2 regions of the Motilimonas thetidivivens genome follow, and region 1 is predicted to be linked to the other one. Evidence: predicted binding sites of a transcription regulator. Region 1 holds the regulator's gene; the other holds the start of a gene.

The links. Region 1 encodes ArgR, which controls arginine synthesis, uptake and breakdown. Its sites were predicted from a motif close to ANTGAATANNTATTCANT; they were not measured.
Region 2: argC (N-acetyl-gamma-glutamyl-phosphate reductase) is a predicted target of ArgR. The motif match lies at 3,703-3,720, and genes of this name have one in related genera.

Annotation. Positions count from the first base shown of each region.
Region 1 is NZ_JBKFDK010000019.1:63,698-71,984, reverse strand. It holds gene ACK8OT_RS14140 (DMT family transporter) at 24-896, shown strand; gene tnpA (IS200/IS605 family transposase) at 1,018-1,452, opposite strand; gene mdh (malate dehydrogenase) at 1,621-2,553, opposite strand; gene ACK8OT_RS14125 (transporter substrate-binding domain-containing protein) at 2,794-3,525, opposite strand; gene argR (transcriptional regulator ArgR) at 3,789-4,256, shown strand; gene ACK8OT_RS14115 (ABC transporter ATP-binding protein) at 4,344-5,384, opposite strand; gene ACK8OT_RS14110 (ABC transporter permease) at 5,406-7,034, opposite strand; gene ACK8OT_RS14105 (Fe(3+) ABC transporter substrate-binding protein) at 7,060-8,079, opposite strand.
Region 2 is NZ_JBKFDK010000023.1:51,521-59,807, reverse strand. It holds gene ACK8OT_RS15660 (argininosuccinate synthase) at 1-635, opposite strand, end outside; gene ACK8OT_RS15655 (ornithine carbamoyltransferase) at 635-1,552, opposite strand; gene argB (acetylglutamate kinase) at 1,623-2,396, opposite strand; gene argC (N-acetyl-gamma-glutamyl-phosphate reductase) at 2,501-3,511, opposite strand; gene argE (acetylornithine deacetylase) at 3,738-4,901, shown strand; gene ppc (phosphoenolpyruvate carboxylase) at 5,318-7,954, shown strand; gene ACK8OT_RS15630 (hypothetical protein) at 8,128-8,287, shown strand, end outside.

The DNA.
Region 1 (8,287 bases):
CTCTTTGCCTAGCGACCCTCCCTATGCCAGCTTTCTTTCCCAACATTCCCCTAAGCGCACGCTTTATGCTGCTGTCGGCTCTTGGCTTTGCCATTATGTCGGCCTGTGTCAAACTGGTTAGCCAATACCAGATTCCGGTACTAGAAATCGTCGCAGCACGGGCACTGGTTTCCTTGCTACTTAGCTATGTGGACGTTAGACGCAAAGGCATTTCCCCTTGGGGTGAACAAAAAGGCTGGTTATTTGCCCGCGGTGCGGTAGGTGCATTAGCACTGATCTGTGTGTATTACTCCATCGCTACCTTGCCATTGGCCGAAGCGACGTTATTACAATATCTACATCCTGTCTTTACCGCTTTGATTGCCCTACTGTTTTTAAAAGAGCCAATTCTTCATTCCACTAAGCTATGTATTGGTCTTAGCTTAGTTGGTCTGGGCATCATGATTAGCCCTGGACTTGGACTTGATCCCGCAGCTGGCTTACCTTGGTTTAGTATCTTGGTGGCGTTATTAGGTGCATTTGGCAGCGCCGTAGCTTATGTCATCGTGCGTAAACTCAGCCGCAGTGAAGATAGCTCAGTGATCATCATGTACTTTCCGTTAATTGCATTGCCGCTGTCATTATTGCTATTAGGGGATGATTTTGTGATACCGCCGCCTGAAGCTTTGTTGTTATTGCTGTTTGTGGGTATTTTTACTCAAATTGGTCAGGTTGGCTTAACCAAAGCCATGCAGTCTGAATCGGCCAGCAAAGCCACTGCTTATTCCTATGTTCAGGTGTTGTTTTCAATGCTATTTGGTTGGCTGATATTCAGTGAACTGCCCTCCATCTACAGTTGGATTGGCGGCGGCTTTATCTTACTGGGGGCGTTAATTAACGTGCTGTGGAAGCGCTAATAAAGTGATTATTGGTAGCGCCGTAGTGATGCAAATCGACCTTATGACAAAGCAACCTTGTAAATAATCCACCTTCTGAAGAAGGTGGCTTTGTGTTAACCCCCTAAAAGGGGGCCTTTGTTTAGTTCAGCGCCAACTCTCTCTGCTCTTGACGCTCTTGTTTCTCTTGGTGCCTTACGTATCGGCGTATTATTTCCTCATTGATTCCTACGCTATCAACAAAATAGCCCCTTTGCCAAAAATGATTTCCCCATAACTTGTTCTTCCTTAGATATGGGAATTTGCTAAATAACTTCAAGGCTATTTTACCTTTCAAAACACCCATCAAACTTGATATTGATAATTTTGGCGGTACCTTTACCACTAGGTGAACATGGTCAACTTGTACATTCAATTCAACGACTTCACATCCAAGTTGATTACAGTAAACCTGTATGCACCGATAAACTTCTTTACCCACATTATTTTTCAATATTCGAAAACGATACTTTGGTGTCCACACAATGTGATATTGACATCTCCAAAATACGTGGGAAGCTTGGTTATATCTACTCATGTTATTTGTCCTCTTTGACTTCGCTAAAAATCGAGAGTCCATTTAGCATGAGTAGAACTTCGGGCAAAGCCCCCTATGGATGATAACCACCTACTGAAGTAGGTGGTTTAGGGCTGAAAATAAAAAAGGAGAGCAAACATGCTCTCCTTGTCGTGAAGAAAACGCTGATTAAACGAAATCTACACCTTTTTGAATGTCGCCTTTAAGCGTATCAAGCATCTCATCAAGCGCTTTTTGTTCAAATGCGCTTACTTCGCCGTAAGGCAATACTTGTTCAACACCGTTTTTACCTAGCAACACAGGCTGAGCGAAGAATTCAGCATGCTCGCTGCCACCATCAACGTAAGTACATTCAACGATACCTTGCTTACCGTTTAGTGCCGCAACAACCGACAGACCAAAACGAGCCGCAGCTTGCCCCATAGAAAGGGTTGCAGAGCCGCCACCGGCTTTAGCTTCTACCACTTCAGTACCTGCATTCTGGATACGGGTAGTTAGGCTAGCAATCTCTTCATCAGAGAACTCAACACCTTGTACTTGAGATAATAAAGGCAGAATGGTAACGCCAGAATGGCCACCAATAACATTCACTTTAATATCTGTCGCTTTCAGACCTTTTGCTTCAGCAATAAATGTTTCACTGCGGATCACATCCAGCGTGGTTACACCGAACAGTTTGTTCTTGTCGTAAACACCTGCGTTTTTAAGCACTTCACGCGCAATTGCAACCGTAGTGTTAACTGGGTTAGTGATAATACCGATACACGCTTTTGGACAAGTCGCAGCCACTTTTTCAATCAGGTTTTTAACAATGCCAGCGTTAACATTGAATAGATCCGCACGATCCATACCCGGTTTACGAGCAACACCTGCTGAGATTAAAACCAGATCAGCACCTACTAGCGCAGGAGTTGGATCTTCACCAGCAAAACCTTCAATCGCAACGTCAGTTGGGATATGGCTTAAGTCTTTAGCTACACCTGGTGTTACCGGTGCGATGTCGTAAAGAGATAATTCTGAACCCGCTGGTAATTCGTTTTTCAACAATAGAGATAAGGCTTGGCCGATACCGCCCGCAGCGCCTAGAACAGCAACTTTCATGTGGTTGTCTCCGTTATATGTAGGTGAGGTTTATTTGTTTTTGTTATGCGGGCAAAGTCTATGAGATCCCCCACAAAAACACAAATTGTTAACAGAGGTGAAACGCTAAGATGTGAGCAAATATAAAAAAACAAGCCTTTCAACAAACAAGATTTAACATTTTGTTATCATTTACACACTAGCCTTAGCATCAGAAAATGCTAGCAAGCTAACCGTATACTGTCGTGTATAAGCGATGACTCAATTAAAATAACTGGAAATAATGCGTTGATATTCTCCCGATAGTTTAATCTGCTGTAGCGCTTGATTGAGTTGATTTAGTAATTTTGAATTGCGCTTATTAACCGCAATCGCATAACCATCACCAAAATACTGAGGGTCTATTAACGTATCGCCAACAATTGTAAACCCTTTGTTTTCAGACTTGCCCAACCACACCTTTGCCACAGCATCATCCACTAAGACCAAGTCAATATTTCCATTAACTAAATCAGAAAATGCCATGGAGTAGCTGTGATAAGGCACCACTAGCGCACTTTCCATCTTAGGTTTATCTAATAAATAGCGTAGTTGCACACTGCCATTTTGAACGCCGATGGATTGGTCTGAGAGATTGTGATACGAAGAATATCGCCCCGCTTTAGCGATAAACACGGCTCCACTTTCATAATACAGCTCACTAAAGGCCACCTGTTGACGGCGTTCAGGGGTTGGATTCAAGGCTGCAATCACTGCATCATAATTATTAAACTGCAAACCTGGCAGCAAGCTATCAAAACTTTTGTGCAAAAACGCACATTCAACCTTCATTTGCCGACACAAGGCATTGGCAATATCAATGTCTAAACCTTGAAACTGACCTGCTTGGTCAATGTATTCAAAAGGAGGATAGCTAGCATCTGTCGCGATCCTCAACGTCCCTGCCGCCAAGGAATGAAAGCTAAGCAAAAGCAACCCAATCAGTTTCCACATAAAACACCCAAAGCCAAAGCGTGATAAAAATAAGCAAAAAACAGTTTAGCTAATTTTAGATTGTTTTTATTACGAGATGTTAAGCGTTAAGATTTTTTTCACTGTGCGTTGACCTTAGACACAATAAGCACTATTTACTGAGTCTTAACGGATTATTTAGTGATACTGCTCGCTTTTAACTTTAGGCAGTGATTGAATCGCTTGCTAGATATTGACTTTTTATGCAATATTGCAGCATATAACTGACTGAATATGTATTTAAAATGAAAAATAGCGACAAACAAGACCGTCTGATTGAAGCATTCAAATCGTTACTTAAAGAAGAAACATTTGGCTCACAAGGAGAGATAGTTAATGCCTTACAAGCACAAGGCTTTGACAATATAAACCAATCCAAAGTTTCACGCATGCTAAATCGCTTTGGTGCAGTGCGCACCCGTAATGCCAAATCAGAAATGGTGTATTGTCTACCTGCAGAGCTAGGGGTTCCCGCAACCAGCAGTCCGCTCAAGAACTTGGTCAGTGATATCGACTTTAACGACGCGCTCGTTGTTATTCGTACTAGCCCTGGCGCCGCTCAACTGATTGCGCGTTTGTTGGATTCACTGAGTAAGGCTGATGGTATTTTGGGAACGATCGCTGGAGATGACACCATTTTTATCACCCCAACCAACACCAAAGAAATCCACAAAACCGTGATGACGGTTAAGAGCTTGTTCGATATGCGCTAGCCTTAACGCTAGCCAAGTCGTTATATCAAATATTAGCCTTGTTGCAGAGGCTAAATCATCACCAACCCACTAAGTTGTAAATCTAAATCAAGCGGAAATCTTATCAAAGATAATTAACTCGTGGGGCTGCACCGTAACATCTACCTTTTGCTGCACGCACATAGGTTGTGCGATTTGGCACTCAAGTTGCTGCCCTTGTTGGTTTACCACCACTTTAGAGCTAGCGCCCAAAAACTGAACTTCCTGAACGATACCACTGCCTTCTGGGTTTAAGGCTAAACTCAACTGTTGAGGGCGTAATAAAATCTCACAATCACTGCCTAAATTTTTATGATGAGCAACCGTGCCACAAATACGGCCCAGTGACGTAGTAACATGGCGCTCATCGAGCACCTTGGCTTCTAAATAGTTGCCCCCGCCAAGAAAGTTAGCAACAAAGCGAGTGGCGGGTCGTAAGTAAAGCTCATCAGGAGTCCCGACTTGAATGATCCGACCTTGATCTAATACTGCCAACTTATCGGCAAAAGCAAATGCTTCTTCCTTGGAATGAGTCACAAACACAGCACTGATCCCCGCTTGCTTTAAGATGCGTTTGATCTCAGCAATCAGTTCCAATCTCACCTGACTGTCAATATTCGAAAAAGGCTCATCCAGCAACATAATATCTGGCTGGTATGCCAACGCTCTGGCAATGGCAACACGCTGCTGCTGGCCACCCGATAATTGATGCGGATAACGCTCAGCAAAATCTGACAATTTGACCAAGGCCAACACTTGGTTTGCTCGTTGCTGTTGCTCGGCTTTGCTTAGGTGATCGATACCAAACACCACATTTTCCATCACCGTCATATGAGGAAATAAAGCATAGTCTTGGAAAATCATCCCCACCTTACGTTGTTCGGCGGGTAGATGAAGGTTTTCACCATTAACTTGACGACCATTGATCGTGATATCACCCGATTTTAATGGCAATAAACCGGCAATGGCTTTTAACAAGGTGGTTTTACCGCAGCCGCTTGAGCCCAATAAGCACAGGATTTCATTGCTTTCAAGGGTCACGCTCATATCAGATAGGATCTCGACCCCATTGTAGCTGCAATGAACCTGAGCAATCTCTAATGCTGACATAACTGATACCTTCCTTATCCCTTAATGTTGCTCAATCGAGCGACTTAAAACAATTAACGGAATTAATCCAACTAATACAATAACAATGGCGGGCAACGCACCATATTCAATCATTTCATCAGACACAAATTCAAAAACATAAGTCGCCAAGGTTTCAAAATTAAATGGCCGTAAGATCAAGGCTGCCGGTAACTCTTTCATTGATTCAATAAAGACTAATAACAAGGCCGTAAAACAGCCCTTACTGATCAGTGGAATATGTATCTTACGCACCATCTTCACACTGCTCTTGCCTAAGGTTTTCGAAACCATATCGAGCGATGGCGGAATTTTATTCAGGCTGCCTTCAACCGCACCCACCGCAATGGCACTAAAGCGAACTAAATAACCACAAATGAGCGCTAAGATTGAGCCACTGAAAAATAATCCAGGGCCTGTACCACCAAAATAATCAAAGACATCATTTAAGCGATGATCTAACCAACCTAGTGGGATCAAAATACCGATAGCTAATACCGTCCCCGGAACGGCGTACCCCATAGAGCAAAGACGAGCAGGAATATCTGAACCTCGGCGCACATGTAAGCGACGAAACAAACCGACTAGAATAGCAATAGCACAGGCAATCACCGCCACAACCCCAGCCAGAATAAAAGTATCTAGGCTATAGCGCACAAACTGCTCTGTCCATGACTGCTCAAAATACGAATATGCATAATAGGTTAGCATCAGAAATGGCAATAAGAAGCCTAACCAAACTAACCCCCAACAAAAGCTACTGGCGAGCCATTTTTGCCAACAAGATAACTTGATTAAATGCTTGGTTTCTTGCCCCATGCTTTTTTGAAACACTTTTTGCTTACGCCGACTAAAGCGCTCTAAGGCAATAATTAAAACCACGGCCACTAACATCATGGATGAAATTTTCGCGGCAGCATTTAAATTGCCATAACCTAACCAAGTATCGTAAACCGCACGGGTTAAGGTATTAACCGCAAAAAAATCAACGGTCGCAAAATCAGCCAAGGTTTCCATGGCAATTAGTGATAAGCCGATAGCAATCGACGGACGAGCTAAGGGTAAACTGATACGCCAAAAAGCCTGAGACCGCGTTTTACCTAACAACTGCGCCGATTGCATTAAGGTATCAGACTGCTCTAAAAAAGAAGTTCTTGCCAGTAAGTACAGATAAGGAAACAGCACGCTAGCTAAAATAACAATGGCCCCACCCATGCTGCGGATGTTGGGAAACCAATAATCTTGCGCCGTTTGCCAACCAAATAAATCGCGCAGGGCAACTTGGATTGGGCCAGCAAAGTCGAGTAGCTCGGTATAAAGCGCCGCAACCACATAGCCTGGCATAGCAAGCGGTAGCATCAGTGCCCACTGTAAATACTTACGCCCAGGAATGTCACACATGGCCATCAGCCAAGCGGCGGGAATAGCCATAACCGAGCTGAGCAAGCCAACACCCAAGATCAACAAAACCGTGTTGAGAATATAATCCCACATCACGGTTTGCATCAGGTGCTGAAACAGCTCTTGTGCTGGCACTAGGCCTTGATAAATAATCGCTAAAACAGGAAAAACCAGTAGCAGGCTAATCGCCCAGCTACTGGTTATCCAAGATAATGATAATCTTGAGTACATCTATTTACTCAAGGGAATAGATCCCTTATAAATCAAATTTCACTTCGTCCAACAACTTAAGTGCTACTGCACGTTGTTTGGCTACTTCTGCTAATGAAACTGGATCTGACTTAAACTCACCCCAAGATGCGACTAGCTCAGAAAGTGCAACACCTGGTTTAACTGGGTATTCATAGTTAACTTCGGCGTACATTTTTTGTGCAACATCATCTGATAAGAATTCCATCAGCTTCACTGCATTGTCTTTATTTGGTGAATATTTTGTTAGAGATACACCACTGATGTTGACGTGAGTACCGCGGTTTTCTTGGTTAGGGAAGTTAATTTCTACAGCCGCTGCCCAAGAAGCTTGTTTTTCATCGTTCACCATTTTGCCTAGGTAGTAGTTGTTACCTAGAGAAACATCACAAAAACCTTCTTTGATGGCTTTTACTTGATCACGATCGTTACCTTGTGGCTTACGCGCTAGGTTAGCTTTTACGCCTTCTAACCACTTCTTGGTTTCTGCTTCACCGTGCGCAACGATCATCGATGAGATTAGTGCAACATTGTAAGGGTGCTTACCGCTGCGAGTACAAATCTTACCTTTGTATTTAGCATCAGCTAAATCTTCGTAGTTCAAAGTAGGCAATTTACCTAGACGATCTTTTGAAGAATAAACATTACGTACGCGTGTTGTCAGTGCAAACCATTGATCTGCAGGGTCACGATACTGGGCAGGAATATTACCTTCTAGCGTTTCACTTTGCACGGGTTGCACTAGATCTTTTTCAACAAGTTCAAGTGAACGGCTAATATCAACGGTTAACACCAAATCAGCAGGGCTTAATTTACCTTCGCGCTCAAGACGCTCAGCCAGACCTTTTTCAGCAAATACGATATTCACTTTAATGCCTGTCTGCTCAGTAAACTTTTCCATGATAGGTTCAATCAAGAATGACTGACGGTAAGAATATACGTTTACTTCTTCTGAAGCAGCCAATGCCGATGGTGCAGTAAATGCACTGGCTAACAGACTAGCGGCAATAAATAAGCCTTTTTTCACTTTAAACTCCTTTAGGTGTAATGATAACGATTACTATCTCGTTTATTATATCCATTTTTTTATCCTTGTCATCAGAAACAAGATAATAATCATTCCTATTCAGGAATAATTGAGTATTAAGCTTAGGCCAAAAACAAAAAAGCCCCAAACAAATTGGGGCAAACGTAGACAACGTGTTAAAAAAAAGAGGAGACATTATTAATCAATG
Region 2 (8,287 bases), on a different contig from region 1:
GGATCAACTGTCATGGTCCAAACGCCTTTGCTTGGCTCGTTCCATGGGTCTTCTAACTCGCCACCTTCGTGAGAAATGTGCCAAGCGTTTGCATCGCGGCTGTAGATCTTAGTCGCGCTAGCGGTGGTTTTAATATTGCGCTCAGCAAGGTAAGCCAATAGATCTTCACGCGAAACCATGTCCCACTCACGCCAAGGTGCAATCACTTTTAGCTCAGGCGCAAGCGCCGCAAAACAGCTTTCGAAACGGATTTGGTCATTACCTTTACCGGTACAACCGTGACATACCGCATCAGCACCTACTTTTAGCGCCACTTCAACTTGCGCTTTAGCGATGATAGGACGCGCCATTGACGTACCTAATAGGTAAGTGCCTTCGTACACCGCACCGGTCGCGATAGTTGGGTAGATGTAATCTTTAACAAACTCTTCTTTAAGGTCAACAATGTGACACTCAGATGCACCCGATGCTAACGCTTTTTCTTCAAGACCGATCAGCTCTTCTTCGCCTTGACCTACGTCGGCACAAAACGCAACAATTTCACAATCATCATAGGTTTCTTTTAACCATGGAATGATTGCCGACGTATCTAAACCACCTGAATAAGCCAATACAACCTTTTTAATCTTGCTCATTAAAACTCTCCTTTCATCAATGTCAGCATGATGGCATTTTGGATATGCATTCTGTTTTCTGCTTGTTGGAATATAAGTGATACATTTTCGTCGTCCATCACTTCTGATGTGATATCCAACTCACGATGTGCCGGCTGACAATGTAACACATGTTTAATGCCGGTTTTATCCAGCAGTGCCCTATTTATTTGATAAGGCATAAATTTATCTTTCACTGCTTGTAGCGGGGTGTTGTCGCCCATCGATACCCAAGTGTCACCATAAACAATATCGTAACCTTGAATATCATCCACTGAGTGCGTCACGCGAACATTCGCACCGCTTAGGGCTGCTAATTCTTCGGCTTGCTTTAAAATCTGCGCATCAGGGCTTGAGCCAAGTGGACAAACCGCCGTTACTTCAGCGCCAACAATCGCCCCCACAATGAATAATGAATGGGTCACATTGTTACCATCACCCACATAAGCCAATTTCACCTTAGATAGGTCATCGTAATGCTCGGCAATAGTCATAAAGTCAGCTAATGCCTGACACGGATGGTACAAGTCACACAAAGAGTTAATCACGGGCACATTGGAATATTTCGCTAACTCTTCAATGGTGCTGTGTGACATCACGCGCGCCACAATACAATCCGCCCAACGGGTTAAATTAGAAGCAAAGTCTTTTACCGTTTCACGCTCACCGATAGCACCATTTTGCGAGTCAAGGTAAACCGCATGACCGCCTAACTTATTAATACCAATATCAAAGGTCACTCGGGTGCGCAGCGATTGCTTTTCAAAAATCGTAACTATGCTTTTACCCTTTAGGGAATCGGCATATTTTTTCGGGTTCGCCTTTAAATCTTTACCTAGGTTAATCAGGTCTAGAATATCCTGTTTACTGGTTTCTTTACCCGTTAATAAATGTTCCATGGTTAACTCCTTGATGGCTGGTTAACGCGCCACCAGCAAAAGTTGTTTGATTTATTGTTCAAACAAAAAATTATTTAAGGACTTTCGTCCCTTTATTCTCACCTTTTAATAAGGCCACTAAATTTTCGGGCTGTTTCCAGCTGGCTAACATCACATGGCCTAAGCTATCGGCAGCATCTAATGCGGCTTGCACCTTCACTGTCATACCATCACGAATGACGCCAGAGCCAATTAGCTCGTTAGCTAACTCGGTATTAAGTTCTGGGATCAGCTGCTTATTACCGTCTAACACCCCATCAACATCAGACAAAAACACCAATTCAGCGCCCACTAACTCACAGATCACAATGGCGGCTTGGTCGGCATTTACATTGTACAAACGGCCATCATCACCGATGCCGATAGAAGAGATAACAGGTAACTGATTTGCTGCTAATAAGGTATTGATTAAAGTGGCATCGTTAGGGGTACAGGTACCTACCGCACCTAATTCTGGGTCTAGCTGGCTTACCTTAGTGCTAAAGCCATCGGCCAGCGACAAACCTACCGCACTTAAACCCGCTTGCAGCGCCTTGGCCATCAACAACTTGTTTGAAGTCCCCGCTAACGCACCCGCAACGTAAGGTATTTGATCAAATGGGGTAATACGCAAGCCATTTTTCTTCTCGCTTTTGATGCCCATTTTGCTTAGCACATCTTCAACCACCACACCGCCACCGTGAACTAAGATCAAGGGACGCTGATTAGTGGCTAAATATTGCGTCAGAGCGGTAAACAAATTGGCTAATGCCGTGTCATTTTCTAATACCGCACCACCGAGTTTAATTAACAGCGGTTTGTTCATGTTCGATTTACTTCCTTTCGCCAATGGCCAACAAAAACTTAATATTGTATGTATTTTTATGCATCACTGAGCCGTCATGCTTCACATAATCTAAAATGCTTGGTTTACAGCAATGACGTTGTCATCGGGAAGCCAAACTTCAAATTGATACATTGCATCGCTTGCGATGATGCACCTTTTAATAAGTTGTCGGTGGCACTAAATACAATTAAATCTTGGCCATCTTGTGCCCAAGCGATATCACAAAATGGGGTACCTTCAACATTCTTAACCGCTGGATAAGTGCCTTTTAATAAACGAACAATAGGTTGGTCTTGATAGGCTTGTTCAAATACCGCACTTACTTGCTCAGGCGTCACGCCTTGTTTTAACACCACATTGATTGAAGCCAAAATGCCACGTTTATAACTGCCTAAATGCGGAGTAAACACCACAGGCGTGCCTAAGTGGGTATCAATCTCTGGCTTATGTCTATGGGTAAACACACCATAGGGATGCAAGCTAACTTCACAGAAGCTCGAAGTCGTCGATGCCTTGCGCCCTGCGCCACTCACTCCGCTGGTAGCATTAATCGTCGGCTTAACATCTTCACGAATTAAGCCTGCTTCTTGCAATGGTTTAAGAGCCAGTAGTGCAGTGGTGGTATAACAGCCCGGCACCGCAATCAAGTCCGTTGCTTTTACTGCATCGCCGTTCCACTCAGCCAAACCATATACCGCTTTATCTAGTAGTTCAGGGTACTGATGGGTGAAACCATAGAATTTTTCATAGAAGGCTAAATCATTGACACGAAATGCGCCTGATAAATCGAAAACGGTGGTATTGGCAGCCAAAAAATGCGGCGCTAAGTCATGACTCACTTCATGAGCAGTCGCTAGCACGACAATATCAACATCCTGACAAACACTCGGGATATCCGCCACACCGAGCGGTTGTAGTGGCAAGTCAACTACTCCCAATAACTTACCGTACAGATCAGCAATCGACTTGCCTTGGTCTAAGCTGTTTTCTGAAACATACAGACCTGCCAATTCCAACTCAGGATGGCGCTCAATAAACAGAGCTAATTCAGCACCAGTATAACCACTGGCCCCCACAATAATTGTTTTTAACATGTCGAATTTCCGTTTGATTTTAGCTAGTTAATTGCGGTTAAGAGTAACAAAAAGCACGCCCAAAAGCGCCTTTATTAAAGGAGGGAGCGTCGTCGCGAACTGTGGGAAAAAATAGTCTTCATAATCGGGCATAATTTGTTATGTTAAACCAAGCTGAAATGCTAGCTGAATCTAGTTTTTTATGCAATATTTCTGCATTAATATTTAATTTTATTTTTGAGGCTCTATGTCATTACCTGGATTTATTGAAACTTACCGTGAACTGATCGCCACACCTTCTATTAGTTCAACCGACTCAGCCTGGGATCAAAGCAATCAACAGGTAATAACCAAACTTGCGAGCTGGTTCGAAACAGCGGGTTTTAGCGTTGAAGTAAGCGAAATCCCCGGCTTAACGGGCAAATACAACATGGTTGCCACCTTAGGCCAAGGTGAAGGAGGCCTGCTATTAGCGGGGCATACCGATACGGTGCCATTTGATGATGGTCGCTGGAGCAAAGATCCGTTCAAGCTGACCGAAGACGGCAATCGGCTTTATGGCCTTGGCACCATAGATATGAAAGGTTTTTTTGCTTTTATACTTGAGGCGGTAAAAGAACTCGATCTCACTAAGATAGACAAGCCGCTACGTATCTTGGCCACCGCCGATGAAGAGACCACCATGGCAGGTGCCAGAGACATTGCCAGTCGCCAACATATTAAGCCGGATTACGCCGTGATTGGCGAGCCAACGGGCTTAGTGCCCGTGTTTATGCATAAAGGTCATATGTCTGAGGCGATTCGCATTACCGGGCGCAGCGGTCACAGTTCAGATCCAAGTAAAGGTTTAAACGCCATTGAAGTCATGCACAAGGTATTGGCCGAGTTACTTAAGGTGCAGCAAGTATTTAAAGAGAAATACAATAATCCGAACTTTGAGGTCCCCTCACCCACGTTGAACTTTGGCCATATTCACGGCGGCGACAGCCCCAACCGAATTTGCGGCTGTTGTGAGCTACACATCGACATGCGCCCCATTCCTGGCGTAAGCACCGACGAATTATTTATGACATTGAAAGCAGCCTTAGCGGAAATCGACCGAGCTTACCCCGGTGCGGTAGATATTTTCCATCTTCATGAACCTATTCCTGCCTACTCATGTAGTGAAACCTCAGCATTAATCCAAACCGCTGAGCAGTTAAGCGGCAATAAAGCCGAAGCGGTGAACTACTGCACCGAAGCCCCCTTTATCCAACAATTGGGCTGCGACACTATTGTGATGGGACCGGGCCATATAGGTCAGGCGCATCAACCTGATGAGTACTTAGATTTATCCTTTGTTAAACCAACCAGCGATCTACTAAGCTCATTAATTAAGCGTTTTTGTCTAACCCCAGTAGCAACCAAATAGGTCAACTTAAACGTATATACCCCAATCAACTTGAAGATGCATGTTGATTGGGCATAAGTGTTAAGTTCATTTAGATCCTGCAGTGGCTAGTTTTGAACCTCTAACTAGCCACTTTAAACAGCAAGGCCAATAAATGACGACGCCAAGAGAGACAATAAAACGCTGGTTTACAAGTACAAAAGAGAAAAAATGTAAGAAAATTACACAAAACCTCGCGCTTAGAATGGGTAATTTTTTGTACTTATTCACGCTTAGTTTATTTGACCCAGCGCCCATTTTGCGGATAGATTAGGGGTAAGTTAACGCTAAGTTTAGTGTTATCAAATAATAAAATAGGTTTTTATTGCCTAGATTGATCATTCCTTTAGCGCAATAAAAAAGTTGTAAAAACACAACAACTGTAAGGACAACACGCGATGAACGACAAGTATGCAGCACTACGCAGTAATGTAGGCTTGCTAGGGCAGCTGTTAGGACAAACTATCTCCAATCACCTCGGCGAAGAATTTCTAGAAAAGATCGAAACCATTCGTCAGTTATCTAAATCTGCACGCTCAGGCAATCAAGCAGATGGAGATTTACTTGTTGCCATGCTAGCGGGCTTGTCAGATGATGAGTTGCTACCTGTTGCACGTGCATTTACCCACTTTTTAAACCTAGCGAATATCGCCGAACAGTTTCATACCACTTCACGCCATTGTGAAGCCCAAGTTTGCGCACCCGATCCGTTAGATGAGCTGTTTAGCAAACTGAAAGGCTCAGATGCGACGCCTGAGTCGATTAAAAATGCCATTGAAGAAATGAAAATGGATTTGGTGCTGACGGCGCATCCAACGGAAATCACCCGTCGCACCTTGATCCACAAACACGTGGCAATCAACAACTGTCTAGCCGCATTAGAGTTAAGTGACATTTCTGAACGTGAAAAAGAAAAATTACTGTATCGTTTAGAAGAGCTAATCAACCAAGCTTGGCACACCGACGAAATTCGTAAACAGCGTCCAACACCGGTCGATGAAGCGAAATGGGGCTTTGCCGTCGTTGAAAATAGCTTATGGCATGCCGTACCTGAATACATTCGTAATCTAGATGAACGTGTGCAAAAAAGCTTTGGCTTTGCCCTACCGATAGACGCAGCTCCCGTCACCTTTACTTCTTGGATGGGCGGTGACCGTGACGGTAACCCATTTGTGACCAGTAAGGTGACAGAAGAAGTATTACTTTCAAGTCGCTGGGTCGCCGTAAATCTGTTCTTGCAAGACATCAAGCAATTAGCCAGCGAGCTATCTATGATGGACTGTAACGAAGCACTGCGTGAAGCCGCAGGCGAAGACGCTCACGAACCTTATCGTAAGATATTAAAAGACTTACGCGCAGCGTTAAAAGAAACCCTGAATTACCTGTCGGCAACGTTACAAGGTGAGTACACCGAATCGCGCGATTTGATTAACCGCACCGAACAACTGACTCTACCGCTAACCCTATGTTATGAATCATTACATGACTGCGGCATGGGCATTATTGCCGATGGTTTACTACTCGATGTACTTCGCCGAGTCGCTTGTTTTGGCATCAACTTGGTTAAACTGGATATCCGCCAAGACGGTGAGCGTCACGGTGATGTGATCGCCGAGCTAACTCGTTACCTAGGCATAGGGGATTACGCCAGCTGGAATGAAGAAGAAAAACAAAACTTCTTATTACAAGAGCTAAACAGTAAGCGCCCATTGATCCCACAAGATTGGCAACCTCAACCTGATAACCAAGAAGTACTCGATACTTGTCGTGTGGTCGCTAAAACCGATCCACAAGCTTTGGGCATCTACATTATCTCGATGGCGCGCCAAGCATCGGATGTTTTAGCTGTACAATTGCTACTAAAAGAATGTGGCTGTACTTTCCGCATTCCCGTTGCACCCTTGTTTGAAACCTTAGATGACTTAAACAACGCAGAAGATGTTATCAAGCGCCTGTTTGCGGTTGATTGGTACCGAGGTTACATTAACGGCCAACAACACGTGATGATTGGCTACTCAGATTCTGCAAAAGATGCCGGTGTATTGGCTGCCAACTGGGCGCAATACCGCGCGCAAGAAGCTTTGGTCGCCTTGTGTGAAGCAAACAACGTACGCCTTACTTTATTCCACGGCCGTGGCGGTACCATAGGTCGCGGTGGTGCACCTGCGCATGCAGCATTACTATCGCAACCACCGGGCTCACTGAAAGGTGGCCTGCGCGTAACCGAGCAAGGCGAAATGATCCGCTTTAAATTTGGTTTATCAAGCATAGCGCAGCAGTCGTTAAACCTATACACGGCCGCGATCCTTGAAGCTAACTTGCTACCACCACCAGCGCCAAAACAAGAATGGCGCGACATGATGGATCAACTATCGGACGACTCTTGCACCGAATACCGCGGCATGGTGAAAGACGAGCCTGATTTTGTGCCTTACTTCCGTAGCGTCACGCCAGAATTAGAACTAGGTAAATTGCCATTAGGCAGTCGCCCAGCTAAGCGTAAACCAAACGGTGGCGTTGAAAGCTTGCGCGCTATTCCTTGGATCTTCGCTTGGTCACAAAACCGCTTTATGCTCCCAGCTTGGTTGGGGGCAGGCGATGCCATGGGCCGTGCCTTAGAGCAAGGCAAGCAAGAGCTGCTTACCGAAATGTACCAAAGCTGGCCTTTCTTCCATACTCGCTTAGAAATGTTCGAGATGGTATTTATGAAAGCCGATGAGCAACTCGCTGAGTTCTACGAATCTAAACTGGTACCCGAAGAACTACGCGGCTTAGGTAAATCATTGCGTGACAAGCTCAAACAAACTCGCGACTACGTGCTGCAAACGATTCCGAAGCACAAACTGATGGAAGATCAGCCTTGGATCAAAGAGTCGATTAACTTACGTAACCCGTATATCGACCCGCTTAACCTATTACAAGCAGAACTATTAAGCCGTTCACGCGCTAATGGCGAGGAAATTTGTCCTGATATTGACCAAGCCCTAATGGTGACCATTGCCGGTATTGCGGCAGGCCTACGTAATACAGGCTAAGTGATTATTCACCTTTAACAAAGCGGATCTCATGGTCCGCTTTTTTTATGCCTGCGCTAATGACTGCGTTAAAGACGATAGTTTGCCCTCATAACAAATTTTTCTCATCTCTGCTTTTCTCCACCCGATCCAGCACAAAAATAGCCTAATGTTGTAACTAAGGGGGAGTAAAGATGATGGATTACCGTTTCTTGATAATATGGCTGTTTAGCCCTGTATTACTTGCAGGTGAAGCGCTAGAGCTGGTGCTTCCAGCAAGTAAAGACGATAGCCATGAGTACTACCATGAAGTGCTAGTGCGCTCCTTAGCCGCACAAGGAATCGAAGTCACCG